4 regions of the Paenibacillus campi genome follow, and region 2 is predicted to be linked to each of the others. Evidence: riboswitches for the same ligand, from Rfam matches in the RefSeq annotation. Region 2 holds a riboswitch; each other region holds the start of a gene.
What was found. A riboswitch is a leader RNA that binds a small molecule or an ion and turns the genes downstream of it on or off. The one in region 2 is predicted to bind cyclic di-AMP.

Region 1 (7,797 bases), on a different contig from region 2:
CGCATCCGGTCTGCTTGCTGGTAAATATGATGCGGATACACGCTTTGACGATCTGCGTGCCAAAAGTCCGTTGTTTACCGGCGAAGCGTTCCAGCAAAATTTGCAAAAGGTCGATATGTTGCGTCCGATCGCACAGGCAAAAGGTATCGAAATCGCCCATCTCGTACTCGCTTGGTATCTCACTCGCGACTCGATCGATGCGATTATTCCAGGCGCCAAGCGTGCTGACCAAGTGCTCGACAATTTGAAAACGCTAGCTGTACAGTTGACTCCGCAGGAGATCGAGCAGATCGAGCATATTTTTGCATAAACGAAACGGATACGTTGAATCTATCGGTTAAGCGTTGAACAGTCAGTCGTCTGCAACGCATCCTCTATTTCCGAACCGTCCAACTTCATTATTAGAGAAATGCAAATACCAGCATACAGAGCCGCTGCATTAAGCGTCTGTATGCTGGTATTATTCAGGTTAACTATGCTATCTATCATTGCAGCTGTAAAAGATACAAACTGTCTCTTATGTCGCTGCGATGATCAATGATGCTAAACATGCCCACCTATTCATCCGTTCCATTACGCACTTGTCCAGCAAACACGTCTATTGCCTTGACCGTGCTTCACAAAATGACCTTCATTTACGCCGGATAGCCTCCGCCTGGTGGCGGCCATGATCCGAGCAATCTGCGGATGATGACGATCTCACCAAGATGGTACGTATTATGGGAAGCGATATTGCGCAGAAATCCGGCAATCGTTTCGGTTGGGATTAATGCCAGCGGCTGGGCAAGCTCCAATGTGTTGGCAAGCTCACAGGCGCTATCGATCCCTTGCAGGAAATCATCAAGCACGACCTGCCAGCTTGCTTCATCAGCTGCATTCGTATGCTCTAGCCAACTATCGGCTACCGACGGCGGGCGGGATGGCTGCTCGCCGCGCACATGGGCTAGCATAAAGTCCTGCCAGTACCGCATATGACTGACGAGCTGATAAATCGTATACGGAAGCCCTGCGACCTGCTGACCTGCCAGCTGCAAATCGATATCTGACAGCGCACGCGCAATCGGCAGATGCCCCCGTTCGCCTACTAAAGACTGCACTAACGCTCTCGCAAAGGCTTGTTCTGCTGTAACATTCATATTCGTATCCTCCATTTCCAGCTTAATGTATCCCATTCAGCAGTGAATTTCAACTTATGCACATATGTGGATTGAACTCCTAGGTTGAAGGCATAAATGAAGTACAGAGCGGTCACTTCGTGTGCAAACGTGCACTATCGCTAGGCAACAAATGCTTTGGTGCAGCTTTGATGATCGGATTATTATTTTATATAGAAATTACACTGACGCTGACGCCGCATGACTGACAAACCGGAACGTCAAAAATTGCTCCTGTTCATCCGATTCAAACGGCTGCTCATCGTATTTGTAGCTTGTATAATCCGTCAGCAACTGGCGCCAAAAGCGGCGGGTATGCATATTGCGTCCAGTTGGATTCGTATGCAACGCCCAGCGTCCTGCAAAGGTGTCAAACACATGTTTAGCCGCTTGCTGCGCAATGCCTTTGCCACGAAACGGACGCATCAGGAAAAAGTCATGCAAAAAATAATCGACCTGCTCCCCTGTCGGTACGTACGGCGGTGTCGAGACAAGCGCAAAACCTGCCGGCGTTCCATCTACACGAAGCAAAAATGGAAACAATGTGCCCGGATGACGCCACCAAATATGAAACATCTCACTTTGCTGAGCAAGTGTAGCACAATGATCATCGTCTTCAAATACGCCATACCGATTCGGCAGCCGTTCCCATATTTCCGATAAATCATACAAATAAAAAGGATACATATTGCAAATAATATGTTTGTCCGCAGCCGGACAAAGTTCTATCTGAACGACATGTTCCAGCGCCGCTTGTTCGATATCTGGATTACTGTTCATATCAGCCTCCTATAGTGTTTGTGCATGTAAACACGGGTGCAACAAAAAAGGTGGGCATAGCAACACACTATACTTATCGTGTTTGCGTTATTCAAGCACGATATGCAGTGAAAAGAGGTGTGGCATAACAAAACACTATCCCACTATTGCCGAGAACTTAACGTCCTCCGGGTTTGCCTTTACGACCGCTTTTACCTTGTCCGTTTGCCTGTTCATTGATTTTGCCAGTGGTAGGCTTGTACGTGTTGCTGTTGTTCGTTTTGCCTGTAGCGGGTTTGCCTGTTGTAGCAGCCCGATGCGGTGCGCCTATACTTGCGGTGCTTCTAGTTGCAGCGTTTTTGCTTGTACTATGCTTGTTTGTGCTGTTGTTACTGGTAGCATTTTGATGGGTAGCATTTGTATAGGTGGCGCTGCGGTTTGTGCTGCTCTTGTTAGTAGCGCTTTGGTTCGTAGCACGATGGTTGGTACCTTTGTTATGCGTAACATTTGGGCGTGCAGTCGTCTTGCTGTGCACAGCTTGGTTATGCGGCTTGGCACCACCTGGCACAGGCTTTCCAGCAACAGGGGCTGATTTGCGTAGCTGAGCTGCCGTATACTGTAGCGCCTCCATCGCCTGTTTGACAAAAGCACGGTTTTCCGGCTCCCATTCATGCGGATCATCCATAAATGAATCTTCAATAAATTCCTCCAGCCCATCCGCCAGCTTGCGTTGCTGCGCGGCAACGGTATTTCCTTTGCCGCGCAGCGTCTGCACTGCCGCACGCATATCGCGACACGCTTGCTGCACAAAGGCATAGTCGTCTCGATCCCATGCCTGCGGATTATCCATATCGTAAAAAGCGATCCATTTCTCAATTAATGAAGCAGCCTGCTTGGCATCCATCTGTGACATATTGTATTCATTCTCCGTTTCATCGCAGCTCGTAGCCGCACATGTAAATTGCCCGGCAAATTACGTTCACTACGCAAAATAGCCGAGTCCATCCTACTATTGTAGCCGCTCTGTCATGTGACGTACAGTGAGTTGGGCAGCATAAGCTAGTAGCTTGACCGTGTTAAATAAGCCGTTTGCTATTGCAGAGCAGCGATGTTCTCATGCTACGACTCCAATGTGTTTTTCATAAGATATGATAACGATTCGTGCCTATGTCTGCCTTCCATCCTACCGCCCTTCACTCCGAACCGAGCTGCTGCAATTGGCTCGATGTATACACATTCGTCCCTCGTTGCAGCTCCAATGCAAGACGATACATCGCCCGCGCTACCGTCTCCGCCTGAATCGGCTTGTATTTGGCAAGATTGCCGCGCAGCAGCGGCGACAATACGCTGGATGCTACCGCAGCGGCTCGCTCGCCAGCGCGAAACTGCTCACGTTTACCGAGTAGTAATGAGGGCTGAACGATCGATAGAAACGGATAGCCGAGCGTACGCAATTGCTGCTCCAGTTCACCTTTTATACGGGAATAGAAAATGCGTGCGCTGGCATCCGCGCCCATCGCACTTACGACGAGCCAATGCGTCGCTCCTTGCTGGCGCGCAAGCTCTGCCAACCGCAGCGGGTAGGTGACGTCAATTTCATACATGCGCGCTTGGCTGCCTGCTTGTTTGATCGTTGTGCCGAGGCAACAGTATACGTCGTTCGCTTGCAGATTGGCGGCATGTCGTTCCAGATGATCATAATCGACAACAAGCTGCTGCAAGCGTTCGTGCTGCTGCCACTCGGGTACGACTTGGCGCACGAGCACTTTGATGCGATCATACGTCTCGTTTTGCAGCAGCACATCGACTAGTGCGCGTCCTACTAGCCCGGTAGCGCCTGCGATCAGTGCAATTCGTTCGCTCATTCGCTTATTTCCTTTCCATCGCAGCGGTTGTATAGCTGTACGGATATAATGTTACAGCCGAGCGACCGCAGCGGTTTAATCGTGTACATGTATGGGAGCGAGCAATATGTTGTCATTTCCATTGATTGGAAACGCCCTTCCTTTTAGAAAAGGGAGTCATGCTGTGTAGCTGCAACGTATGTGTATGCGTAGCGGAATTATCGTGTAAACTTGTACACCCGAATGCGCACACTACGCGTCATTCGGGTGTACAGCTGCGATGCTATTCAGAGCAAAAAGGCGACACTGCCGCCATTCGTATGCACAATATGATCGGCACCAAGCCCTCTGTAGATCATGCGTGAATTGCTGCTTTCGGTAATCACATAGATCGGTTCGCTCGTCCATGTGCGGCACATCTGAATGTACCGGCAGCAGAGCGGCAAGCTGCGTTCAAACAAATACACTTTGCCGACCGCCAGTGGTGGAATCGTCCATTCTTGCTGTCGCTGTGTATCAAGCAACAGCACATGAGTCACACCCATTCGCTCCAGTTTTACCTTGTCTGCATAGCTGTTTACGAGCGCGATAAAGTCGATCCCTTTGATCTTAAGCAGTTGCATAAACTGCTCCCCTGCACGCGTCGCTGGACATACTAGCACATACTCCTTCGGTAGCTCCGATTCCTGCTCCAACTCCATCTCTTTCTCCTCCAATTGGGTGAAGGCAAACAAAAAGAAGCTGCACAAGAGATTTCTCGCCAGCTTCTCAAACATTCCACACACAGGCATAGCTGTGCTTACCGGATGTCATGATCATTGTCGCCTCTCTTATATTCAGCTTACGAGGTTAGCTGACGGATTCGGAAGTAAGAGTCTCCCTACAGACTGTAGACTGCACGTTTGGACAGCTACCGTACCGATTCACCCCTGAACAGTTCCGCTTACGAGCTGTTCGCTGGTTCCCCCGCTCTCCGGCTACAGACGGATTTGCCTGCATACACGGACATTAAGCTGGTTACGGCGCCAATTTATGTCGTACACCGTAATTTATGAACTTGACACGAATCATACTCTCCTGCCTTGACAAAGTAAAGACGCACAGTTTCGCATTTTGTAGCTATTTGTTGATTACGCAGTGTACAGTCAACGTTTTGCTTCCATTTTCGCTCGCTTGCGTCATATTTTTGATGAATGCTCTAATTTTATATCAAATTGAGTAAAACGGAGCATTCGTTATGAATTACCGTGAATCGATACAATGAATCCGATTACATGGCTCGCCAATGACGTACATGACAATCTAACGTAGTTATCCGCCATTTACGTCCACTGCAAAATGACCTATGATGGCTCACAACTAAACCTTACATGTAAAGGAGTGCATCCTTGTATGCAATCTGCTGTCATTCCGCTCATTCCATCTGCTGTACGTGCCCAATCCGTCATCGTTGAGGCGCATATTCACCGTTTGGAGCTGTTTTTGTATGATCAGACAAAACTCGCTTTGCCAGAAGCGTATCGTCCGCTGCATTGCGGCTTGCTGCGTATCGCAGGCAGCGGTGCGTTCGGGTGGGCAGAGTTTGAGTTTTCCGATGGAGCAGCACAGCTTGATCTGATCAAGTGGGGACAAGTATTCCGACATTTGAAACGACGGCAAGCGGCAGAAGCGTTCGCAATGATACACCAGTATGAACAGCAATGGGGCTTTACACGTACTCATCTAGCAGCAGAGGCACTGGCGTCGTGGCAAAAGGCGCTGAGCGAAAGCTCGGATACACCGAGCAGCGAGTCGATACGGCGGCATATTCATCATATGGCAGGAATGACAGTACCGCCTACGGAGCGGGAATTTCTTAGTTATTATTGCCAATCTTATTATTCTTTTTGAGTTATGCTGGTTAAGTGTCTATAAAGGGTGAGCGGCAGGGCAACAGGAGAATGCGTAAGTAGATCGCTCGATATCCGGTTTGCATTTGCATGACGAGCTAGGGCGTGTACGCAAGCATGGCGTGTTAGTGTAGCCACGCCCTAGTGCATTGACCGAGATGAAGCTTACCTTTAAATCTGTTTCACGTTCTGCACGATAGCAATGTGAATACAGAGCCAAAATTTAAATGTACCACAGTCAAGCTAGAAGATCGTAATCGACGCCAAATGGCTATACCTTGCACATTCATTACGGTCAATGTGTTCGTCACCTCAGCACAGCCGCTATCTATGTATTAGCGCATGTAGCCAGTCAGCATCGGCAGTCAGTTGGGGCGAATGTGGCGGCATAGCTGGATAAGGTCTGCCCGGTGCCTCTATAGTTGCACACGAATGGCTATACAGCGGTAAACTTTACGATTTTGTCAAAGTCAAAGAGAAACGACCGCGCAGCTATGCTGAAGAACACTCTATTACGGATTAAAGGAGCGTTGTTATCGCAATGAGCGGAGAGAAAATTATGGTTGGTGTTCATTACAGTGTAAACGGGGAGCGGCTAATCCGGCGTGGCATTCGCCTGGCAGAGCTATTGCATGCCCCGCTAATTGTACTTAGCGTACTTAGCGAGCCGGTAAGTGAACTGGATATGAATATGCAGCAATATTATAATTCATGGAAAAAATTGACCGAAGAAGCGGGCGGCACCTTTCTCGTAAAGCTCAATGAGGATCGTGAGCTGGCAGAAGCGATCGCAGACGTAGCGCACCAGCATGGGGTAACCCAATTGATTATCGGACAATCGGTGCGTTCGTTCTGGGAAGAAATTACACGCGGCTCGCTCGTGAACGATCTGTTGGAACATCTGGGCGCGATCGACCTGCATATCGTCGCCGTACAGCGGATGAAGGCGAATTTGGAAGAAACGCATGAGGATGGGGTCGAAGTAGATGTAATCCGTACGCCAAAAGGCTACCAGATTCGTTATGAAACCGATCAACCTGTCGTAGCGGAAGGCGTCTTTTTCAAAGAAATGCATACCGACTTTGAAAATGGATTGCTTAAGCTGCATATCGATGGGGAATATCAATATTTGAAAGTGCGCAAAGGCATATTAATCGATACAGAGCCATTGGAGCGGATGCTGGAAGCGAGCAATTAGGCGGTGGCTGCGGTGCGGTGGCTGCGGTGCGGTGGCTGCGGTGCGGTGGCTGCGGTGCGGTGGCTGCGGTGCGGTGGCTGCGGTGCGGTGGCTGCGGTGCGGTGGCTGCGTATAATAAAGCCGCCCGGTTAAAACACCGGGCGGCTTGTACTGTTGTCAAAGCTATGATGTACTATGTGCCGTGTTGCTGCATCTTTCCTAGAAAAAGAAGATTGCAGCGACATGGACAGCTCCGACACTGCGATCGTACAATCGAGCACTGTCACTACAGCGAGCACGTCCCCTTCCCACAGCCAAAATTGGCTGCCTGGCTCCAAGCTGTCCATTGCTATTAGCTCTCCAGCTTGTAAACGCAATTTGCCTAGCGTATCCCAACTGTGCACGCTACGACTTGTAATATAAAGTTGCACATCATGTTCAATTGTACTTGTACCTGTAAACGATTCAGCCAAACGATAGTTGTCGTCAGCACTGTCCATTGCATGCGTATTTCCAAACAGACTGCCTTTATCGTCCGCACATATCGCCGTTTCTGCGGTCAGCCTTGCCGCCAAGCCGGTTGTGCCAAACCATTGTCGATACGGCAATCGTGCCGGATCAATCTCCCATTGCAAATGTACAGGGATCATCATCGTTGATCACTCCTTGAATGATTGTGAATTGAACATTTTATTCCAACCGTCGTCACCATCCAGCATCGTTGAGACGAAGCGCGCGCACTGCCCGGTACGTAGACCAGTCAAATGCTTGCCAGCTATGATCTTGTTCCAGCATGTAGGCATAACTCGCGCGCAAACGCCGTTCCAGCCCAAGCTGTGGTTGCTGCTCGGCAAACTGCAACAATAGCGGCACCGTCTCTGCGGACGAATGCAATAAATAGTCCTGATCCAGCTGCCCACTCTGCGCGTACCGCTCTAGATTGCGCTCTACAATCCAACTGTCCATGCCGACAT
Region 2 (7,797 bases):
TCGGTTAACAGTGCCGCACATTCCGCCTGCATAATTCCGTCTACGACTTCGGTGCAATGATTGAAGCGTGGCTCTTGCAACAAGTTCATTAATGTGCCAGCACAGCCTGCCTTCGGATCGGTCGTACCGTATACGACCGTTGGCACACGGCTTTGTACAATCGCACCAGCGCACATCGGGCAAGGCTCTAGTGTGACATACAATGTGCAATCGAGTAGTCGCCATGAGCCAAGCCGTTCACTTGCTTCTCGAATGGCGATAATTTCGGCATGAGCTGTAGCATCATGTGTCGTTTCGCGCAAATTGTAACCACGACCAACGATCTCATTATTTTTAACGATAACGGCGCCAATTGGCACTTCTCCGAGCTGTTCAGCTTTGCGTGCTTCAGCGATTGCTTCATTCATCCAGCGCTGATGTTGTACGATCAAAATGACAAAACCTTCTTTCTAATGTGGATACATAGATTACTTGTGCATCGAACAAATATTCGTTGTTAACAGCTTGTGGACAAAATTGTGGATAACTTTTATTTTTTGTGGAAAACAGATTTATGCGATACTATATTATCGTTTGTCAAGAGCGATAAAGCCTGCTATTATGCTGGATAGCTCGCTTGACTCAAATCATATGACCAATTAACACGAAACATAAACTATCCACAGGTGCATAAAATCTATCTTTTATTGTAGGCAATCTGCATCATCATTTCAATCGATAATCGCTTCGAACGATGACATAAAAAAGCAAGAACGGTTACCGTCAGGTAGCCGTTCTTGCTGTGCTTCTTGCTGTGCTTCTTGCTGTGCTTCTTGCTGTGCTTCTTGCTGTGCTTCTTGCTGTGCTTCTTGCTGTGCTTCTTGCTGTGCTTCTTGCTGTGCTTCTTGCTGTGCTTCTTGCTGTGCTTTTTGCTGTGCTTCTTGCTGTGCAGATGCAAAATTGTTTTAATTATTTTTATTATTTACGATCGATTGCAGTGACGTATCGGAATTATTGTCCGTATATTTGCGGACGATTGCCACTTCAACACGGCGGTTTTGAGCGCGTCCAACATTGCTGCTGTTGTCTGCGATCGGGCGATATTCGCCGTAACCGATAGCGCTGAATTTACGTGGGTCGAGATTTTTGTTGAGCAGTATAATCTGCATGAAATTTAGTGCGCGATCCGAGCTAAGGTTCCAGTTGGATGTATAACGCGAATTGGAGATTGGAATATTGTCCGTATGACCAGATACGATCACATCATACCCTGGAATTTCCTGCAAAATGTTAGAGAGTGATTTGGCGAGTTGACGAGATTCCGGTTTTACGGTAGCCATACCAGAAGCGAACAGCGTATTATCGCTGATCGTTACTTTCAACTCGGACTGATTCAGCTTCGTATTCAACTGTGAACTTAAACCATGACTTTGAATATATTGATCCAGCTTTTGTTTAACCTTTTCCAAATCTTCTTGTTCTTGCTTTTGCAATTGCTCACGTAGCTTTTGTGCCGATGATTTGGTCGTGCTATCGGAAGGTGTAGCAGCTTGTGCCGTATTGTCCTTTTCGCCTTTGCCGGTTACTTTGCCTTCGGTCGGTGCCATCGACGTTTGATCAAGCACGCCCGCACCGCCGGTAAAAGCGGCATTGAGCGCTTCCGCCATACCTTTAAATTTGGAAGCATCCAGTGAGCTCATGGAAAATAGAGTAATAAACAGTGCCAGCAGTAGTGTCATCAAGTCAGAATAAGGCAGCAGCCAACTTTCGTCTGCGTGCTCCTCGTGAGGCTCGTGTCGTTTACCCTTCTTGCTCACCGGCGCCACCTCCTCCTTGACTAGCTTCAAGCTCCGCGCTTTCGGCTGGCGTTAAGAATACAGCCAGCTTCTGGCTAATTGCCATCGTAGATACACCGGATTGGATAGACAGTAAGCCTTCGACCATCATCAGCTTGATTTCAACTTCTGCCTTCGACATCCGTTTCAATTTGTTTGCCATCGGGTGCCATAACACATAACCGGTAAAGATACCGAGCACCGTCGCGATAAATGCACCTGCAATCGCGTGTGACAGCTTCTCCATATCACTAAGGTCAGCCAGTGCGGCGATCAGACCGACAACCGCTCCGAGTACGCCGAGTGTTGGTGCATACATGCCCGCCTGCGAGAAAATAAGTGCGCCCGAGCGGTGACGTTCTTCTGTAGCATTGATATCTTCCATCAGTACGTCCTGAACGAACTCCTGATCGTTACCGTCAATAATCATCCGCATCCCATTACGGAGAAAGGAATTGTCGATTTCTTCGACTTTAGACTCCAGTGCCAGCAAACCTTCGCGGCGTGTAATCGAAGCCCATTCCATAAACATACGTACCAGTTCCTTTTTATCAAGCAAAGTCTGGTTTTTGAAAATGATGCCGAACAGTTTGGGTACACGCTTGACTTCGTTCATCGGAAACGCCATAAAGATCGTCGCTGCTGTACCCACCAAGATAATAACATAAGCCGCCGGGTTGTTGACCAGACTGACTAGCGGGGCTCCTTTGAGGATCATCCCGACTACCAGGGACAGTATCCCGCCAATTAAGCCAATAATCGTTGAAATTTGCATAATACACCTCGTCCGTGAGTATATAATTGTAGTGCGTACACCACTTTCTTCCATGAAATGATGGAGTTACAATGATGGGGTGCTTAAAGCGCTGATACTTTTTTATCGACAGAATATGATGCATTGTTAAGAGTTTTTTGCGTTATAATGGAAAGAAGTTGGCAATTGTAACAATATTGACAGATTGAAGGGAGGGCGCAATATGGGTGTGAAGCATGGACGTGATTATGAAGGCATTCTCGCTGATCTGACAGCTGCACTGGATATGATACCGGATGGCTATCAATTTTTTCAGATGTCAGCGGAGGAATGGGAGGCGTTAAAGCCAGCTGAGCGGCATGAAGTACAGGAAGCGCTGGCGGAAGATTTATTTTATGCGCTCGGCTCAGAGCCGACCATTCATGTTGGCAGTGGCATTGTCATCTATGCTGCCGATACGCATCGGATTGATATTTTGATCGGTGAGACCGAAATGACATTTGTATCGCTCATCTGAATCGAACGGCGATATTGCCGCTTGCATACATAAAGCCTGCTCAGGTATGAGAGCGCATTCAGCCGCTCTTGCCTGGGCAAGCTTTATCGGATTGAGGTGATGTGCACAGTCGCCTGGTGAATATCCGCATCGATTGGCGTATGGACGGGTAGGCTGTGTGCATTGAGTTGTACGTATAGGATTCTCCTTAGCGGCTTATTGCGAAATCTGTTCAAACCAGTTCAAACTTTCCTGTTGCTAGAGATGTACGTTATGCTTTCTAATTACATACCGCTAAATATAAACCAAACTACATCTATCAATAGGGTCAAATACAGCGACTGTACAGTTGGCATACAATCGTTTGTGCACTTATAGACTTGTGCACTTATAGATAGTATATGTTGCTCATCCTGTCTGATCTTTGATCGATGACAAGCAATGTGTTAACCGTTACAGAGCTATATGTCAATTATGATGTATGTTCGTTTGTTTCGTCATAGACCATACAATAAAAAGGCTTCATCCCATCTGGTGTACGCCGACTGTACGTATCGGTAATATGAAAGCCTGCTTTCTCGTACGTACGGATAGCGCGCTGATTCCAGGTGAGCACTTCCAGATCGATCTCTGCTTCCGGATTGCGCGAAATTGCCGCTGCGGTGATGGCACGCATAAATGGTTCCCCATATCCATGCCCACACAGATCAGGGCGCATGCCAATACCGAGCCGAATCGTTCCTTCTAACGGAAAAAACTGCGCAAATCCGCACAGCTCACCAGTACGATCGAGTATGACAACATATTGCTGCTCACGTAGCTGTGGATCACCGAATTCAATTTCCAGTTGCTGCATTTGTTCCCACGGCAACCAGCCATAAATATTGTAAGGTGGCTCATAATGCCATTTACAAATAAGTGCGGCATGCTCTGTACTCATCGGTACGACGGAAAAAGGCAGTACGCATGCAGGTTGCATCGACAAGCTCCTTTCAAATGCGAATGAATATAAGAATATAAACTAAAATTATCAAATAAATTATGGAAAACGTGTTTACCATAATTTATGAGCGGGTAATAACAAGTAGACATAATTGCACAGTTTATTTATTTTTATTTTAACTTTTTTTGTATAAAGTGTAACTTAAACGGCATACACTTCGTTTATAAAGTATAGACGCCACAGCAATAAAAAAACCGCAAAAGATTCTGGCGGGAATCCTTCGCGGTTCGTATCGATAGTCGATTCATTGTTGTCAAAGTTGCATAACAGTGGGATTAATTATCAGTTGCAAACGTGTTGTACGAATAGTTGCTCATTACACGTTTAGCACCGACGAAACGCTCAGCATAATAATCCATGCTAAGATTATCAATTCGTACACCTCTCGATGTAGAAGCGTGTGCGAATTGAGTGCTGTTGACCATAACGCCTACATGTGAAACTCCTGCTCCAGTCGTATTGAAAAATACGAGGTCACCGGCTTGCAGATCGCTTTTGCTTACTGGATCGCCAACCTGATATTGCGACGTGGATTGACGTGGCAGATCGATGTTCATTTTACTGAATACATACTGAGTGAAGCCTGAGCAATCGAAACCGTTGAACGATGTTCCCCCGATGCGGTACGGTGTTCCCATTGCTGGTTCAATGATCTGGTCCATTCTGGAATCTGCATGTGCACTGCTGTTCCCCATAACAGTAAATGCAATTGCGAATCCCATGAGTGCGGCGGTTAGTTTCTTTTTCATGTTAAATCGTTTGTCCCCTTCCAATGCCTACGAGGTTAGCTTAAGGATTCGGTAGAAGGTTTCCCCTATGATCCCTCTCTTGCAAGATCAATTCACCCAAAACGGTTCCCCCGCTTTCCGGTGCCACGAAATTTGGCTTTACACTTAGATTAATGCACCGTACGACGATATCCAACTTTTACAACAATTTTCGGCTTTACTGACAATAGTTACAAGCGATTCGTTAAAGTTTACAAAGTTGTTACTAAAAACTCGCTGGGTTTATTCTAACAAAGCTTTTTTACTTTGGCAATGTCTATGGCACAGTTTTCTGTGAAAAATTTTGTCGCATTTATGAGAAACTTTGTGAAAACCGCGCCACTAAAGGGATAATAAGCATTAAAAAAAATTAATTTCTGAGTAGAAACTCCTGCTTTTTCGATTGCAGTTATGATTTTAGACCTATAGCGATGCTTAAATCGCACTGTAGACTTGTCATCTTTTGTAGCGTTTTTACAGTGAATCGAAGGACGGTTATTATGCTTAGTGAAGTGACAACAGGGGATTCCGTTGGTTTTTCGCGTCCAATCCGCTACAATAATGTTACAATTAAAACTGAAGCTTACCGTGCATGAGTAGTCTGCAACATAATCGTGAATAGGTTATGATCATCGTTTATGCAGCTAGTGTGCCTCGACTGCTGATCAGGTTATTTTATGATCGATGTTCTATTATACAGGGAGATACGTTTACGCTCTGTTATAACAGCCTATGTTTATCCATCGTTATAAAATAAAGCAATGATCAGTGAAGTCATGTGGAGCATAGCAACCGCTGCACCTTTTTTATATCGGCAGCTATTATAAATTATGAACAGAAAAGGAGTATTTTTTAATATGGATCAAAATATGGATCAAAATCAACCTGCCAAAAAATCGATGTCACTCAATATTATTAGCAGCAGCACCAAAAGTAGCAAACATAAAGGATTTGGTGCAGGGGCGATTAATTTGAACAATGTGTCTCCTATTATTATTGATCAAGGGGAAGCGCGCATCGATATCGGTGCTATGCACGCCAAAAGTAAAGTGGAGCGCGGGATCAAATTTACGACGAATCGCGACGAGCTGGAAGGCGGTCGCCAAGTATGGCTCGTCTGGGTGGCGGTCGATAAGCAGCCAGAAGGCGGAAGCTATGCCGGTGCAACCGCATGCGAGATGTGGATTGATGAAGAAAATCGTAAAGGCTGGAAAATTCTTGCCGATCATGTCAATAAGCTTGATTATGCGATCAAGCGTCGCATCATGTTGAGTGAGCTTGGTCCTGAACATAAAGCAGCACTGAAAACATTGCTTGTGAGCCATAATGAACAATGGTGGAATCGTTCTCCCGATGAGATGAAGCAGGCGCTGGAAGGTTAAAGCGGTTGATGAAACGGCGTACGTGACGATCATATACCGTGCGAGAGTGTGGATTGAAATGGGACGAGTACTAATCAATCTACTAGGGCGAGCGGGTCACTCTCTGTGCGAGAATGTTGATTGAAATGATCAAGCGAGCGAACTCCGCTTTTGCAGCGTTGTCACTCTCCGTGCGTAATGGTATCGTATCCGTTTTTCCTTTGTTAATAAACGCCTCATATGCCGACTGTAGCTTCTGCCATTCATTGCTGAAGTTAGCAGTCGGCTATTTGTATCGGTAAATTTGCTGAACTATTCATCGTTATAATCAAGCGATCCGTAAATATGCATAGGGGTGACACAAGCCGGCGAAGCGGCAATAAACTTTTTCCAATTCGATTTCCAGTATCGCTGCATACTTATACACTACGTAGTCACTCTTTTTATTCTGTTTATTATGGTAGATATTCAAAATATTAACTTTTTAGGTAAAAAATATTATCATATTCTAAAAAAATCGGGTATAAATGATTAAAACCTTTGATCCCGCTGTGAAATTGGAAAATAGCTTTGGTGAATCTGTGATCCATTGTTATAATTGCTGTACAGTCATCTTCGTAGGAAAAGCTAACGCCTTGCATGACTAAAATTATTCTACAGATGGAGGGAGCAATATATGCACAAGGCAAATGCTGTTCATACAGGTATCCCCGGACTAGACGAGATTTTGCATGGTGGTATCCCGGCGGGAGCTGTAGTGATTCTGGAGGGCGAACCTGGAACCGGAAAGACGACGATTGGGATGCAATTTCTGGTAGAAGGTGCAGTTAGCTTCAATGAACCGGGAATTTACATCACCTTTGAGGAATTGCCGGAACAGATTTACGAAGATATGAGCGGATTTGGATGGGATTTGCGTCAGCTGGAGCGTGAGAATCGGCTGCGCGTTATTTGTATGGAGCCGGATATTTTACTGGATCAGATGCTGTTGCCTAACGGTATTTTTGAAGCGGTTGTGAACGAGATCGGCTGTAAGCGTGTCGTGATCGATAGCATTAGCTTATTCCGCATGGTTAGCACGCAGGAGCATGCGCGCAACAATGTGTATACGATTCGCAACATTATGCGCAAGCACAATCTGACGTCCTTTTTTATCCGTGAATATGCAGAGCTGTCCGAAATGAATATTCCGTTTGAAAATTATATATGCGACGGTATCGTGCGTTTGTCACTAAAACCGTTGATGGAAAAGTACCGCAAGCGTACGATCGAAGTGTTGAAAATGCGCGGTACACGCATTATGGAAGGCGAGCATACGTACAAGTTTCTAAATGAGGGTGTATACATTGTGCCATCGCTGTCGATGGCGGAGGATAAGACACTGACACGGGAAACGGAAGTGTTATCGACCGGCATTTCGACGCTGGATGAGATGCTGTCAGGCGGTATTCCGCGCGGTAGCGTATTTATGATCGATACGAACAGCAAGGCGAATTATCGTTATTTGATGTCATCGATTTATGCGCAGCGGATTCGGGATGATGATTGTACGGTAATGATGATGTCCGGCAATACACCGCTGGATACATTTGCCGATACGAT
Region 3 (7,797 bases), on a different contig from region 2:
CCTTCTTCGATAACGTCTTCTTCCAGTCCGGCACGTTCGTACTCAGCTAATACAGCCGACTGAATTTTCTCCCGTGTGCTCGAAGAAATAGGATGCGCGATATCGCGAAACTCGCCATCCGGTGTCCGCTTGCTCGGCATCGCAACAAACATCCCATTGTTTCCATCGATCACTCGAATATCGTGAACGACGAATTCACTATCGATTGTGATAGAGGCGATGGCTTTCATCCGGCCTTCGGAATTTACGCGGCGGAGTCTTACATCCGTGATTTCCATGTGTGTTCACCACCTTTTTGCATAAAGACTTGGTTGTGTATTTCCACACCTGAAAGCCAAACACCTTCTTTTTAACGAAAAGAAATTGAGTATTTTTTTGTTAGATCGCTGTTTATTGCCGTTTCCTGCTGATTTCAAAAAAATTGACTGATACAAATTCTCAATTAGAGCACACTAATTATAGGTTAAAAAGTTTAAATAATGACATTTTCAAAGTAATTTCCCGGTTGAACCGTAATTTTCTTACTTTTCGCATCGACTTCTGTTAATTTGGCGAGCGATACATAATCCGCCCATAACCGATCTTCTACATCGACCGTTCCAGATTCCAGCAACACACCAACACCGGCAACGGTCGCGTTAAATTCACCGAGCAAATCGACCATCCCTTGAATCGTACCGCCTGCCTTCATAAAATCATCGATAATGAGCACACGCGACTTTTCTTTTAACGCACGTCTGGACAATGTCATCGTATGCAAACTTTTATGTGAACCGGATACATAATTGATGCTCACCGCCGAACCTTCAGTCATCTGATGATCACGACGCACGAGTACGACCGGCAGATTAAGCTGCGTACCGGTTGCATGGGCAAGTGGAATCCCTTTTGTCTCTACCGTCATAATGACGTCGATCGGCGTATCCGCAAACACAGACGCAAAAATTTTGCCGACTTCATTCAAAATAGCCGGCTGACCGAGCAAATCAGACATATAAATATAATTACCTGGCAGCAAACGATCCGGCTGCTCCAACTGCTCACACAGCTCACTCATAAACGAGAAAGCTTTTTCTCTAGACAAGCGTGGAATATATTTAACGCCTCCGGCGGCACCGGCAAGCGTCTGTAATTCGCCAACGCCTTCCTCCTCGAATACCTCTTTAATAATAGTCAAATCTTCACTGATCGATGATTTGGCCGCTCCGTAGCGATCAGCAAAGGTCGTTAATGGAATAAGCGTGTGTGGTCTCGAAGTCAAATACTGTGTCAGTTCAACCAGACGCGCACTCCGTTTTAATTTTTTCACTTTAACTCCTCACCATCTATGAAAATTTACATTTATATCCTTAAAAATTCCCAAACCCGAATAATTAAAGTGAATATAACATTTTTGTACGTGTTTGTAAAAGAAAATCGCAATCTTTTTCCAAATACCCCTGCGATCATTCTCGATCATTGAAGGCTTTTGGAACAAGATTGCGACCTAATCTGCTCAAGTTAACATACGCACCGCATACACTTCATGGCAAAATCCGCGCAGCCCGTTATAGATGCGAGCGACTTTGGATTCTTTGGAGACGAGTCCGAACACGGTCGGCCCGCTGCCTGACATAAGCACACCGTCCGCACCAAGCTGCTGCATCGCCTGCTTGAGCTGCTGTACTTCCGGGTGATGACTAAGCGTCACATCCTCTAACACATTGCCCAGCTCGCTGCAGATGCTTTCAAACGATTGCTGTTCAATCGCCTGCCGCATCGCCACTGACGATGGATGATGGGCAATTCGATCCGCTCGTAGCCGCCCGTATATGCCTGCTGTCGAGACATTGATCGGCGGCTTAGCAAGAATGACCCAGCAATCCGGCGGGCTAGGCAGCGGTGTTAACAGCTCACCACGCCCAGTCGCAAGCGCTGTGCCTCCGGTAATGCAAAAAGGCACATCCGACCCGATCGAAGCGCCTAGCTCCATCATTTCCTCATGAGGGATATCCAGCTGCCATAGACGGTTCAGCCCGCGTAATGCTGCTGCTGCATCACTGCTGCCGCCAGCCAGACCGGCAGCTACCGGAATCTGCTTGTCGATATGAATATGCACGCCCTGGCGGATGCCGTAACGTTCCTTAATCTTACTTGCCGCCTGGTAGGCGAGATTTTTATCATCCAGAGGGATGTATCCCGCCTGACTCGATATGTTGATCGTATTGCTGGACAGCTCGGTAATCGTTAACCGATCAGCAAGATCGACCATCGTCATGATCATCTCCACCTCGTGGTAACCATCCGGGCGCTTGTGCAGCACATCCAGCATCAGATTTATTTTTGCGGGCGCTTTTTCATATAGCTTCATGAGGTTCCTCCACCTTCAACATTCCGTCCGTTCTGATTGTTACTGCATCGACCAACACGCCAAACGCCGTTCCTATTCCGCCTGGCGAAGCCAATTCATTGCAGGCAGCTATGTATAGCCACGAATAATCCAATTATAGAAAAAATGAATTGTAAAGTCTATTCACAAAGCAAAACAGTCTCTACCCCCGCAGGAGATAAAGACTGCCTTATCATAAAACAGTTATTTAATTCCCTACATATTCGATGCGTGTATGGGAATCATCTTCGCAAACTGTAATTTCAACCGAATCGGTTAACACGTCTGCGTAGCTGTAAGACACTCGTTCAAAAGTTTGATGTTCATCATCAAGCTTTACTGTAAAAACAGAAGGGTAGGTTTCTTCCAAAATTCCGGTACGTTCAATGGTCTTCTTCCGACCACCGTGTGCGCGCAATGTGATTTTGTGCCCTACATAAGCATCAAGATTGCGTTTGATTTCGGTAAGCGCATTGTTAGCCATGCTCACAACCACCTCTTTTCCTACTCCCTATTGTAACAAAAAGGAAAAGAAATGTCAATTAAATATTAAATTATGCTATACAAAATTTATTTTGTCAATGATTTTTTTACGGAGTGCTAATAAACTAGCTTTAGCGAATGCCTGCCGCCACAAATATATCGCTTAAACGTCCATATTCCTCAATGCTAAGCGTCTCGCCACGACGCGAAGGCTCGATGTCTGCTTCCGCTAGCAGCTGCTCCAGTTGCTCGCGATCACCGCCGCCAAAATAGCGTGTTTTCAAGTTGTTGGCAATCGTTTTGCGGCGCTGTACAAAACATGCTTGCATCAGCTCGAAGAAATGCTGTTCGTCCTGTACAAGCACAGGCGGCTGCTCACGCAGCTTCAAACGGATGACCGCCGATTCCACATTAGGCTGCGGAATAAATACCGTCTTCGGCACGATACAGACCAATTCCGGTACACAGTAATATTGCACGGCGATGCTAAGACTGCCATAGTCTTTACCGCCCGGTGCCGCTGCCATCCGCTGCGCCACTTCCTTCTGAATCATCACGACGATATTGTCAAGCGGCAGCTTTTCCTCCAGCAACTTCATCAAAATCGGTGTCGTAACATAATACGGCAAATTCGCAACGACACTCACCTTTTCCACATCGGCAAAATCCTCACGGAACAGCTCTTGCAAATCGACCTTTAGCACATCGCCATGACGAACGCGCACATTGTCATACCCGCCTAGCGAATCTTGCAAAATCGGCAGCAGACGCTGATCGATCTCCACTGCGGTCACATGATGTGCCTGACGCGCCAGACGCTCGGTCAATGCGCCGATACCAGGCCCGATCTCAAGCGCCCCACGCTGCTCGTTCAAATCCGCAGCATCGACAATTTTATTCAAAATATTGCTGTCGATCAAAAAGTTTTGCCCCAGGCTCTTTTTAAACGAAAATCCGTGTTTGTTAATAATTTCCTTCGTCCGTCCAGGCGTAGCGATATCGTGTCTATCAGTCATTAGATTGCTGTTCCTCCGCTTCAAGTTGTGAAAGTGCTGCCGCGAATTCCTCGCGGGTAATGCCAAATATACGCAATCGTTTATGAAATTGTTTACCATTACCGTAACCGATGCCGAGCAGATTGCCCATTTTCATCCGGCGTGCTGCCGCTTGTTTGTGCATGACTAGCCCGGTCATAATCAAATCGTCCCAATCGATCAGCGTCTGTGCCTCCGGCATTTCGGTATGCAAACGCTCCAGCGCTGCGCGTATCGCCTGTGGTGACGCATTTTCTACCCCGATATCGCCTTTAAGCGTCGCTTCGCTTTCCGGTATAAAAGCATGCTTGCAGCCTGGCACCTTTTGCGACACGATTTTGCGTATCCGCTCTCCAGCATGATCGGGATCGGTCAAAATAATAACCCCTCTGCGCTCCTGAGCAAGCCGCACACGACGAATGACCTGCGCGCCGATGGCTGAACCACCGGTTTCAATCGTATCCGCGTCGACTGCACGCTTGATCGCTACAGTATCATCCCGTCCTTCTACAACAATGACCTCTTTAATCACCTGATGATACGCTTCCCTTCCGGATCGGGACACTGGAACGACTATGTTTTTCCATTGTCCGCGATCATGTTCATATTGTTCTCAGTATAACAAAACAACAAACAAAAAGAAGGGGAATGATCCCCTTCTCTGTTGGTTCCATATACGCTCGTGGTTAATAATACTTATATCATATAACAGTTGTGCCAGCACAGGCAACCGATTTACACCGTCAAATTAAGGTTTGACCGGGCCGATCACATAAACCGTATAGCCGGTTTTGCGTCCGAATTCTCTTGCCTGCGTCAGACTATCAATATATACGTCAATCTTTTTGCCATTAATGGCGCTGCCGGTATCTTCCGCACGGCGGTAACCGATGCCTTCGATATAGACCCACCATCCCATCGGGATCACGTCTGTATCGACAGCGATTGTCCGTCCTTCCGTCACGCGTGTGCCGGATGCGGTACGTGTACCAAGACCCGGTTCTTGAGAGGAATAGGCGGTCAGCGTCACATTGTTTAATACTTTGGCATAAGAGAAGTCTTTGTTTGAACGTGAATCCGAGCCAGACGAATCGGATGATTCAGAACGAGACGAGTCAGAGCTAGCCGATTCGCTGACGACTACAGGCTTTGGCTCTTCTTTTTTCGTACCGATCGCTACGATTTTGTCTTTCACTTCAGATACGGTTTTTTTGTTAACCATTTGTTTGGAGACGAATTCTCCGTCTTCAAACACTTTTTCGATATATTGGACGACTTTACCATTTTGACCTTCTTGAACGACTTTGGTTTTGCCTTTCAGCAAATCGCCATCTTTCTTTTCGATCGTTTGGTACGGTGTTTCGACAACTTGTTCGCTCGTAACCGAAGTCGTTCTCGTCACACGAATGTCCATATCCGGTTTAATGGCTGCTTCGATTGGCGGGTCCAGTTTATCTTTGGGACCGAGTTTAATGCCCAGTTGATCGAGTGCACTGCCCACCGTATCGGCTGTTGTGTACACCTGCTTAATGTAACCATCTGCACGAAGATTTACAGCTACCGCATGGTTGATAAATACTTTATCACCATTCTGGATTGCTCCGTTCATCGGCATTGATACTTTATCCTGGGGCGCTACGTTAATGTTCTGTTCCGCCAGCAGATCGGAAAGTTGCAGCTTATGGGTTTCCACCATATGTGCTTTACCATCGATCACGACGTAAATATTTTTGCTTGACTGCGTGTACATAAGCCACAGTGCCATGGCAATGACCACAACGACTGCCAGCGAAGTGAGCAGTACAGAGCGTAGATTTTTTTGCTTCCAACGCAGCGCGTAAGACATGCTGGATGAGCGTGAACCATGGGTTTCTTTGAAAGGAGCAATTCCCACTTCTTCCGTCCTCCTTACATAGTCTCGCCGTCTTGCTGTAAAGAAAGTGTATTATAGACGCGACTATATCAGAATTTTCACAGGCGTGATACGACTGAAGTTTAAATACCGGCGTATGGCGGTATTTTGTTCTGGCTGAAAATGCCTGCGCCATGGTCAGTCCAAGCGGCATACCGATCCCGGATAGTGAAAACCGGGTCTTCTCTTTTTCGATGACTTCCTTTTGCACAAAACAAAAAAGCCTAGGGAAAAGTACAAGAGCAACTCTTCCTTGGCTTCCCGACGATGTGTCTTCCGGAAACTTAGAAAATGAGAGGTTGCCTCTGCATCGCTTACGAGGTTAGCTGTCGGGTTCGGATAATTACTACCTGCATGTAGATGGTACCCTGTGAGACGTCCTTCGCTCATGGCGCAAGTAGCCTCAATTCACCCCAAAGACCCTGTGTCAGGAATCATACAATCTGCCTTCCGGTATTGCCGGTTTAAAGTGAATGAAGACAGCTGTTGGTTCCCCCGTTCTCCTATGTAGGAAACTCAGCGAGACCGAATCATGGAATCTCGTGTATAAACAACAAGATTAAATCACTGATGAAATGATATCTCGAACACAACCTCACTGTAAAGCAGGAGGCAACTCCATTTTTCTTAAAAAGTGGTTAAAAACTTGTAACATTTCAGCATTTTTTCGTTAAAATTCATTCATATATCCGGATAGCTCGTTTTCTCAGTGGTTTTTCTCCCGTTTTCATTGAATGCCAAATAATGCCAACGCATTTTTTGTAGTAATTTCACTAATTTCTTCCAGAGATACTCCTTTTAGCTCGGCAGCTGTCTCAGCGACTAAACGCACATATCCGGATTCATTTCTTTTTCCGCGATAGGGATGTGGAGTCAAATAAGGGGAGTCTGTTTCGAGTAATAAACGATCCATCGGCACCTGTTTGAGCACCTCTTTGGGCTGCTTGGCATTTTTGAACGTAATCGGCCCACCAAACGAAATATGAAAGCCCATATCAAGGCACATTTGCGCCGTTTCCCAGCTGCCGGAAAACGCATGCATAATGCCGCCGACCTCGCTCGCTTTTTCTTCGCGTAAAATCCGCACGATATCTTCATGCGCCTCACGATTGTGAATGACGATCGGCATGTTCAGCTCGCGTGCCAGCCCGATTTGTTCGCGCAGCACACGGTGCTGTATGTCTTTGGGTGATTTATCCCAATGATAATCAAGTCCGATTTCGCCGATTGCGACCACTTTTTCGTGACTGCATAAAGATGCAATCCATTCCAGATCGCCCGGCTGCATCGTGATCGCTTCCACCGGATGCCAGCCTACCGCTGCATAAATAAAATCATACTGTTCTACCAACTGCATCGTCGTCGGAATCGTTTCACGGTCAAATCCGATATTGACCATTCGGGTTACCCCGTTATTGTAAGCACGTTCGATCACTTGCTCGCGATCTTCATCAAAATCTTTGGAATCCAAATGGGTATGTGTATCAAACAACATCGGTTGTACGCTCCTTTATAGTTGGTTTTATAAGTGTATTCCTGCCACTTTTTCATCGCCTTCATACATTTTTTATATTTCAAACTCCATCTGTGCTGGGCCCAGTTTATCCTCAAAAATGTCCGCCACTTCCCGTGACAGTTTATGTTTTACCCTTTCCAACTTCTCCTGTGGAAAATACAAATGATAGCGTCCGCGATGGATACCGCTGATTGAGCGTACGATATCAGACACCTCGGATATTTCCTGCACTTTGTTTTGGCGATCCAGTAGCAAAATCTGCTTTTCCTTTTTCGGATCACCCGGACGGAACACATCATATGGCAAATCGGTCGGAAAATCGATCTCCAGATCGTATTGCGGATGCAAACCGGCTTGCTGAAATTCACGGCGAATCTGGTCGATCGTATCGAGATCGATCAATTCGGTTTCTACATATTTGTATAACCGTCGCTGCATAAAACGCGTACATACATCCGCGAGAATTTCATCCTTTTCAAGCGTC
Region 4 (7,797 bases), on a different contig from region 2:
CTGCCGACGCCAGATATTACATTTGAGCGCAAGCTGGAGCTTGATTTGGGACGCGTACATTGTGTCATCGAGCATGTGGGCGGAGATCATTCAGATGATTCCACCGTCGTATATGTAAAAGAGGATAAAGTGCTGTTCGTAGGCGATGCGTTGTATCCGAACATTCATGTAGAGCCACATGAATATACGCCTGCCGCCACATTGAAATTGGTCGCCATGCTGCGCGCATACGATGTCGATACCGTTGTGTTGTCGCATCATGCTGACGTATGGGCTGAGGCGCGGTTTAGGCATGAACTTGATCTGCTGGAGCGTATTGCTACGCTGGTACAGGTGCCGGACGAGGAGGAAAGCACGATTGCCGCGAAGCTGGAGCGGCATTATGAACGCGAGCTATATGAAGCAGAACGTGAAACGATCACCTTATTTCTAAATGGACGCCACCGCCAGCAAGCCGTAGCGACTTTAGCTGGCAGCGAATCGTAAGCGGCGGCTAGCTGCTCATCTGCTGCCGAACTTCATTTGCCGCCACTTGTAATACAATAATAGGCTTTTTCAAGACATGCTTCGTCTGTAAACTACAGTTTGCGGGAAAGACTGGTCATACAATTACGAGCGATGCCAACATAAGCGATGCGCCGACAAGCGAGGCAACGGCAGATCGTTCGAGCGTTTACAGTGACGCATACGTCTCAATACGCTGCTGCGCTGGCGTAACTCTACTTGCGCTTTTTGCCAGACAGTTCGACTTGTAGAGCTGCGCTTGATTCCGCATCGCGAAACAGATGCAGCTTTCCGTTTTCGACCATCCGCATTCGAGGGCCGGTAAAGCCGCGGCGAATCAACTGTTTGCGCATATACAGCATTAGCGCCCAGTGGCTCACGATCAAAATATGCTCGGCATCGGATGAAAGGATAATATCTAGCGCACGGTCGATGCGTGCGTTAGCTTCAGCGACCATACGTTTATAGCGCCTGCTGAGCAGTGGAGCGATCCGCGCAAACACCGCCCAGCCGATAAATGGAAACCGCAACCCAGTGTTGAATGTAGGCGGCGTAATTTCACGTAATTCCGGCATAATGACAATTTTGCCTGGATAAATAAATTGCGCAGTTTTGATCGCACGCGGCAGATCGCTTGTAAAACAAATTTCCCAATTCAGCCCGCGCAGATCGGTCGTGCCTTCTTCAATATCAGCAACATCATATTCTTCCAGCCATGTGACTAGTTCATTTACCGTCACCATCTGGCGAATGGGAAATTCTTTATTCACTTTAAAATGGCGCACAAGTCCAATCGTCTTCATGGGATGTATAGTGTAACTCCTTATCGTTAATATGCTACAATAGTAATGATACCCATTTTTAGCCAGCTATCCTAGTTGCAAATTAAATGGGCTGATATGCATTATCGTTTCAGAAAGGACGATCATACCATGATTCAATGGGAATATAAAACAGTAAAATTGGCAACAGGCGGCTTTCTTGGTGGCAAAGTCGATGAACACGAGTTGGAAAGCGTTTTAAATAACCTTGGCTTTGAAGGCTGGGAGCTTGTGTCGAGCTTTGATACGGCGATGACACAAGGAAGTTCGCGCGACATTATTCTCGTGTTTAAACGCAGCGCTTTGCTGGAATAAACCGCTGTATTACGTACATAGTATACGTAGAGCGACGGTTAGCTGTCCAATACGAATCATCTTGAATTTAACAGAGTAAGGAGGCAACCGCATGATCGAAACATGGATCGAGCAGATCAAATCGAGGCTGCATATGAGGCTTGGCAGTCTGGAGCAAAGCTTGCTGGCACCGGCGCAAGACATGGAAATTGCGCAGGCAGAGCAAGCGATGGGCGTTATTTTCCCTGAACCACTGAAACGGTTGTATCGCATTCATAATGGTGAGGCACATAGCGGGCCGGGGTTGTTTTTTGGGCTGCAATTTTTGACGTTGGATGAAATGGTTCATGAATGGAAAATATGGTCGGATTTGCAGGAAGAATACGCCGATCTAGGCGATCATTATTCCATTCCGGCGGATTGGATTCAGGAACAGTACATTAATCGCCACTGGATTCCGTTTTGTCACGATGGCGGTGGTAATCATCTGGGGGTCGATCTGAATCCAGGGCCTAATGGCATCGTCGGGCAAGTTATTAATTTTGGGCGCGATGAAGAAACGAAGTTTGTCATTGCGCGTGATGTAGGTGAATTTATTCGCTTTATGCATCATGTGCTGGAGAGCGGTAATTATACGATTGAGCAAGAGGACGGTATCGTTTATTGGATGTATGGACGTGATGGGCAAGCGCGTTTGTTGCGTGATGCGCAGCAGTATGCATTTGGAGCGGAATGGGCAGCCAATAAGCAGCAATCTGCCGCTGAGCTGGCTGCATGGGCAGCGGCATTGCCACGGGAATGGCAGGAGCGTATTGAGCGTGAGTATAGTTCAGCAGCGCAATTTACAGGGCGGTATCAGCTGTATTTGCCAAATGCAGGATTAAGCGATATTACGCCGCTTGCAGCGTGTACGGAAGTGCGTGAATTAAGTTTGTCCGGCAATGAAATTGTTGATCTGTCTCCGCTGGCAGGTTGCCGGGAGCTGAAGAAATTGTATTTGCTCCACAATCCGGTATGCGATCTGTCACCGCTCGCGCAATTGCCGTATTTGCGTCAGTTAAACATTAGTGACACTAACGTTACGACACTGGAACCACTTGCCAGGCTAACGCGTCTGACCGAGCTGGAGTGCGAGCGTATTCCGGCGCATGATTATCGCCCATTGCTGGCGATTCAGACGCTGGAATGTTTAAGCATTTCCTCCCCTGATTGGGAGCAGGCGGAAGTGCTTGGACAGATGAACAGGCTTAAACATTTGACCGTGATCGATGCAAACGGATGGGATACAGAACAATGGGCAGCGCTTGGCAAGCTGCCGCTGCTTTCGTTAACCGTAACCGGTGTACAATGGGCAAATATGGAGCATTTGCAACATTTTAAACAGTTAAAACAAGTAACACTTGCCAATTTGGAAGTGAACGACATTTCCGGTTTGGCTGCGTTGCCGTCATTGCAAAAGCTTAAGTTGGCAGGAGACAACGGGATCGCCAATCTGGAAACGATCGCTCAATCGTCCACATTGTCCAGCTTTACGGGCGACGCCGCTCAAGTGGAGTTGTTGCAAACTGCGTTTCAACAACCTGTCGCTTTCTCCGTCCAATATGATGGACGTTACTATGCTTAAACGAGTATGCCCGGTTTGGATGTACAAGGACGGGTTTTGCCGCTGGTACAAATTCAATTGGATCATTTGCTTGCCCACTATGGAGCTAAGGTCGTTTCATGCTAAACGTATCTTAAATCTTAACTGCGAATAATGACATATCGGTTTGCAAAACGATATGAAACATACAATGAAAAAGATGAAACGTAATGTAAAATTAAAGATAATAAGCGATATACAGAGTAAAAAGGAGCTTGCGAGAGCTATCCTTTTGCTGTATTTTCAAAAAAGAAAGCTGTGGGAAACCACGGCTTTTTTTGCCTTTTTGATCTGCTTTACACTTCGAAATTACAGGAGTAATATACAGTTCAGGATTTAGAGATTCGCACGTTACACCGCTTTAGTCACGCTGCTGGAAACGTATGACAGCAGGAAAGCACGATGATGCTATGCCAGACTGTAAGGACGAGCGGTACAGCGCACAGAGCGGGGATACGAATCGGCATTTGTCCATATCTAGCAACTGAAAGTTCAACGTTTTTTGTTCGTATGGCTGAGTTTCCGGCATCCGTCGGAAAGCGGGGCAACCAATAAGCAGGACGTTAGCGGTGTGAGAGCTACTGACATCAGGCAGGGGTGAATCCGTCAGTACCAGTAACCTGGGAGCGGTGTTGATGGTAGGACGACTCTCACCGTCCGAATCCGACAGCTAACCTCGTAAGCGAAAGTCGGGAGATGCGTATGAAACTTGTGCCGTCATGACACAGTGCATACACGCTTGGTGTTTTGTTATGAAACGATCCGACATACAAGTATCGAATTCATATTGAAAAATGTACAACGGTTTAGCGTTAAACGATTCAATTTTGCTCTTTGCACATATACGCTTAATTTCCCGGCTGCCAACCTGTTGTTGATCGGTTGCAGTAGTGGGAAAGCGGGGGAACCAATCGTCGGTCTGTGTTTGCATTATGCAGCCAGCTGACACGGGGTGAATTCCGGCGATGCCGGAACGGGCAATCTTCCAGCCCGAACCCGACAGCTAACCTCGTCAGCGCTTAGGAAGAACTTATATCCGGCTTATGCCACCTCGTCTGCGCATCATTTGCGACAGTCCAGTTACGCATGGAAGAAGCCCGGTGAAAAGTTCGATTTTTACCGAGGCTTCTTTTTTTGCGCCTAATTTCGGGAATCTGACCGATTGCGGCGATGTAAGTAGCGCTCAAGTAGCATTCAACCAGCGCTTCTGTTCAAGATTACGCATGTTTATGTTGAAGGGGAAATGAATCATGATGGATATAGTGATGATATTGTTGATTGTACTCATGGCATTCGCGCTTGGTGGGCTGGGCAACTGGTCATCCAGTGTGATCGGGGAGCGAGGGAAAGAACAATGATCTGGCTATTATGGCTTATAATTGCAAGTTTGCTAATCTATCTGTGTTACGCCCTGATCTATCCGGAAAAATTTTAAACAGGCAGGAGAGAGTGAGTGAGTATGTGGTCATATATCGGAGTTGCTGTAACATTACTAATCGCGCTGTTGTTGGCGCGTCCAATGGGAGCTTATATCGCCCGTGCAATGGATGATAAACCAGGTAAGCTGGATCGCTCGTTTGGTCCGCTGGAAAAGTTGATTTACAAGCTGGGTGGTATTCGACAGCATAATCAGACGTGGAAGCAATATGTCGTCGCACTGCTCGTCAGCAATACGGTGATGGCATTGATCGTGTATGCGATCTTCCGTTTGCAAGATAAATTGCCGCTTAATCCAGCGCATATTGCGGCGATGAGTCCGGAGCTGGCGTTTAATACGGCAATCAGCTTTTTGACCAATACTAATTTGCAGCATTATAGCGGGGAAAGCGGGTTATCATTATTTGCACAAATGTCTGCGATTGTGTTTATGATGTTTGTGTCACCGGCAACCGGGATTGCAGCAGCGATGGCGTTTATGCGTGGCTTGGCTGGCAAGCCGATGGGGAACTTTTTCGTCGATGTAGTACGTGCGATTACACGTATTTTGTTGCCGTTATGTGTAGTGGCAGCTTTGATCTTTATTAGTCAAGGTGTGCCGCAGACGCTGCAATCGTCGGTAACGGCAACGACGCTGCAAGGCACACCGCAACAGATCGATATGGGACCGGTCGGCAGCTTTGTGGCGATTAAGGAACTGGGCAATAATGGCGGTGGGTTTTTCGGAGCTAACTCGGCGCATCCGTTTGAAAATCCGGACGGAATTAGCAATATGCTGCAAATTATCTTAATGTTGCTCGTGCCAATCTCGCTGCCATTTACGTATGGACGAATCGTTGGCAATCCGAAGCAAGGACGGGTGCTGTTTGTATCGATGGCGATTATGTTTCTCATGATGCTTAGCTCGTCGCTGTATGCCGAGCATCAGGGAAATCCGCTCATTAATCAACTAGGTTTGCAGCATAGTGCAGGTTCGATGGAAGGCAAAGAGGTGCGATTCGGCGTTGTACAGTCTTCATTGTATTCGGTCGTGACGACCGCCTCGGAGACAGGTGCTGTTAATACGATGCATGATACGTTAACGCCGATTGGCGGCATGATTACGCTGGGCAATATGATGCTCAATACAGTATTTGGCGGTGCAGGTGTCGGGATGATGAATGTGTTGATGTATGCGCTGATCTCGGTTTTCCTGTCTGGGCTAATGGTAGGGCGTACCCCTGAATTTCTCGGTCGTAAAGTGGAAGGGAAAGAGATGAAACTGATTGCGGTCACATTGCTCGTCCAGCCGCTATTGGTGCTCGTTCCAACGACGATGGCGCTGACTTGGTTTCCAGATACGATCAGCAATGCTGGCTTTCACGGATTGACACAGGTATTATATGAATTTACATCTGCTGCTGCTAACAATGGATCGACGTTCGCGGGAATTCATGATACGACTTCATTTTACAATATTTCAACTGGGATTGTGATGATGATTGCCCGTTTCTTCTCGATGGTTACACTGCTGGCAGTTGCGGGGTCTATGTTGGCGAAAACACCGGTACCGGAAAGCAGTGGTACATTGCGTACTGATCAGGCGCTGTTTGGCAGTGTGTTTATCGTCGTCGTCGTTGTCGTCGGTGCACTCACCTTTTTCCCAGCGCTTGTATTAGGGCCGATTGCCGAGCAGCTGACACTGTGAGCATAGGCGATAGTATAGTGGACATAACGATGTAGTCTATTCGTTTAACGATATCGATTTGAGCATAATTAGGTGGAGGAATCGGCAATGAAAAATCAAGCTTCCGTGTTAAACCGGGATTTGATCACAAAGGCATTACAGCAATCTTTTATAAAATTAAATCCGCTCGTTATGATGAAAAATCCGGTTATGTTTGTAGTCGAAGTCGGTTTGTTTATTAGCTTGCTGCTGATTGTTATACCGGGCGCATTTGGCGATTCGGTGTCGAGAGGTTTTAATATTGCGGTTGCACTCATTTTGCTGCTGACGATATTGTTTGCCAACTTTGCCGAAGCATTGGCAGAAGGACGTGGTAAAGCGCAGGCAGATTCATTAAAAAAGACCAAACAGGAAATTACCGCCCGCAAACTGGAAGGCGAACGGATCGTTGACGTTCCATCCACTTCACTGCGCAAAGGTGATTTGGTGGTAGTGCGTCAAGGTGAGATGATTCCAGGTGATGGCGAAGTGGTCAAAGGGCTTGCTTCAGTCGATGAATCAGCAATTACCGGTGAATCCGCGCCGGTTATTAAAGAAGCGGGCGGAGACTTCAGCTCGGTTACAGGCGGTACGATGGTCATTAGTGACGAAATTACGGTGCGCATTACGAGCGATCCGGGCGAATCGTTTATGGATCGTATGATCAGCCTCGTTGAAGGCGCTGAACGGCAAAAAACGCCAAACGAAATCGCGCTCAATACGGTGCTGATTAGCCTGACGATTATTTTCCTGATGGTCGTTGTGACATTGCCGTTTATGGCACAGTATCTCGGTATCCATATTCCGATTCCGGTACTCATTGCGCTGCTTGTCTGTTTGATCCCGACGACGATTGGCGGTCTGCTGTCAGCGATCGGCATCGCTGGTATGGATCGAGTAACCCGTTTTAATGTGTTGGCGATGTCCGGTAAAGCGGTCGAAGCATCAGGTGATATCAATACGATTATTCTCGACAAAACAGGCACGATCACCTACGGCAACCGGATGGCAAGCGAATTTGTGCCTGCCGATGGGCATACAGCTAATGAAGTTGGTCATTGGGCAGCAGTCAGTTCGGCGTATGATGAGACACCAGAAGGTCGCTCGGTGCTGGAACTGATGAAAAAGCAAGGCTGGATGATCGATCAAGAACTGCCTCATGGTGCGGAAGTGATCGAATTTAGAGCGGAGACAAGGATGAGTGGTTTGAATTTGCAAGATGGACGCAAAGTGCGCAAAGGCGCAGTCGATGCGGTTAAAAACTGGGTCATCCAGCAAGGTGGTCATGTGCCAGCTTCCTTGCAAGCAAGCAGCGATCGCATCGCTACGGCGGGTGGCACACCGCTTGCAGTTGCAGTTGATGATGTGATTTATGGGTTAATTTATTTAAAAGA

Region 1: another riboswitch for cyclic di-AMP. It lies ahead of U1I11_RS15270 (MDR/zinc-dependent alcohol dehydrogenase-like family protein); the one in region 2 lies ahead of U1I11_RS21385 (C40 family peptidase).
Region 3: another riboswitch for cyclic di-AMP. It lies ahead of U1I11_RS21045 (ubiquitin-like domain-containing protein); the one in region 2 lies ahead of U1I11_RS21385 (C40 family peptidase).
Region 4: another riboswitch for cyclic di-AMP. It lies ahead of kdpF (K(+)-transporting ATPase subunit F); the one in region 2 lies ahead of U1I11_RS21385 (C40 family peptidase).

The regions. Positions count from the first base shown of each region.
Region 1 is NZ_JAXSQZ010000006.1:130,517-138,313, forward strand. It holds gene U1I11_RS15245 (aldo/keto reductase) at 1-310, shown strand, start outside; gene U1I11_RS15250 (DinB family protein) at 636-1,136, opposite strand; gene U1I11_RS15255 (GNAT family N-acetyltransferase) at 1,335-1,934, opposite strand; gene U1I11_RS15260 (hypothetical protein) at 2,092-2,826, opposite strand; gene U1I11_RS15265 (oxidoreductase) at 3,107-3,778, opposite strand; gene U1I11_RS15270 (MDR/zinc-dependent alcohol dehydrogenase-like family protein) at 4,045-4,458, opposite strand; cyclic di-AMP (ydaO/yuaA leader) riboswitch at 4,581-4,761, opposite strand; gene U1I11_RS15275 (hypothetical protein) at 5,150-5,647, shown strand; gene U1I11_RS15280 (universal stress protein) at 6,188-6,844, shown strand; gene U1I11_RS15285 (hypothetical protein) at 6,973-7,476, opposite strand; gene U1I11_RS15290 (DUF4153 domain-containing protein) at 7,529-7,797, opposite strand, start outside.
Region 2 is NZ_JAXSQZ010000017.1:8,994-16,790, reverse strand. It holds gene tadA (tRNA adenosine(34) deaminase TadA) at 1-428, opposite strand, end outside; gene motB (flagellar motor protein MotB) at 945-1,796, opposite strand; gene motA (flagellar motor stator protein MotA) at 1,780-2,589, opposite strand; gene U1I11_RS21395 (hypothetical protein) at 2,792-3,085, shown strand; gene U1I11_RS21390 (GNAT family N-acetyltransferase) at 3,537-4,043, opposite strand; gene U1I11_RS21385 (C40 family peptidase) at 4,343-4,816, opposite strand; cyclic di-AMP (ydaO/yuaA leader) riboswitch at 4,826-4,964, opposite strand; gene U1I11_RS21380 (YwhD family protein) at 5,704-6,216, shown strand; gene U1I11_RS21375 (ATPase domain-containing protein) at 6,872-7,797, shown strand, end outside.
Region 3 is NZ_JAXSQZ010000015.1:14,704-22,500, reverse strand. It holds gene spoVG (septation regulator SpoVG) at 1-278, opposite strand, end outside; gene purR (pur operon repressor) at 473-1,309, opposite strand; gene ispE (4-(cytidine 5'-diphospho)-2-C-methyl-D-erythritol kinase) at 1,496-2,350, opposite strand; gene veg (biofilm formation stimulator Veg) at 2,577-2,852, opposite strand; gene rsmA (16S rRNA (adenine(1518)-N(6)/adenine(1519)-N(6))-dimethyltransferase RsmA) at 2,983-3,867, opposite strand; gene rnmV (ribonuclease M5) at 3,860-4,417, opposite strand; gene U1I11_RS21045 (ubiquitin-like domain-containing protein) at 4,634-5,779, opposite strand; cyclic di-AMP (ydaO/yuaA leader) riboswitch at 6,094-6,329, opposite strand; gene U1I11_RS21040 (TatD family hydrolase) at 6,525-7,292, opposite strand; gene U1I11_RS21035 (HD domain-containing protein) at 7,365-7,797, opposite strand, start outside.
Region 4 is NZ_JAXSQZ010000003.1:148,489-156,285, forward strand. It holds gene U1I11_RS09500 (MBL fold metallo-hydrolase) at 1-486, shown strand, start outside; gene U1I11_RS09505 (histidine phosphatase family protein) at 720-1,307, opposite strand; gene U1I11_RS09510 (DUF4177 domain-containing protein) at 1,437-1,640, shown strand; gene U1I11_RS09515 (SMI1/KNR4 family protein) at 1,732-3,243, shown strand; cyclic di-AMP (ydaO/yuaA leader) riboswitch at 3,764-3,961, shown strand; cyclic di-AMP (ydaO/yuaA leader) riboswitch at 4,097-4,293, shown strand; gene kdpF (K(+)-transporting ATPase subunit F) at 4,616-4,696, shown strand; gene kdpA (potassium-transporting ATPase subunit KdpA) at 4,721-6,385, shown strand; gene kdpB (potassium-transporting ATPase subunit KdpB) at 6,473-7,797, shown strand, end outside.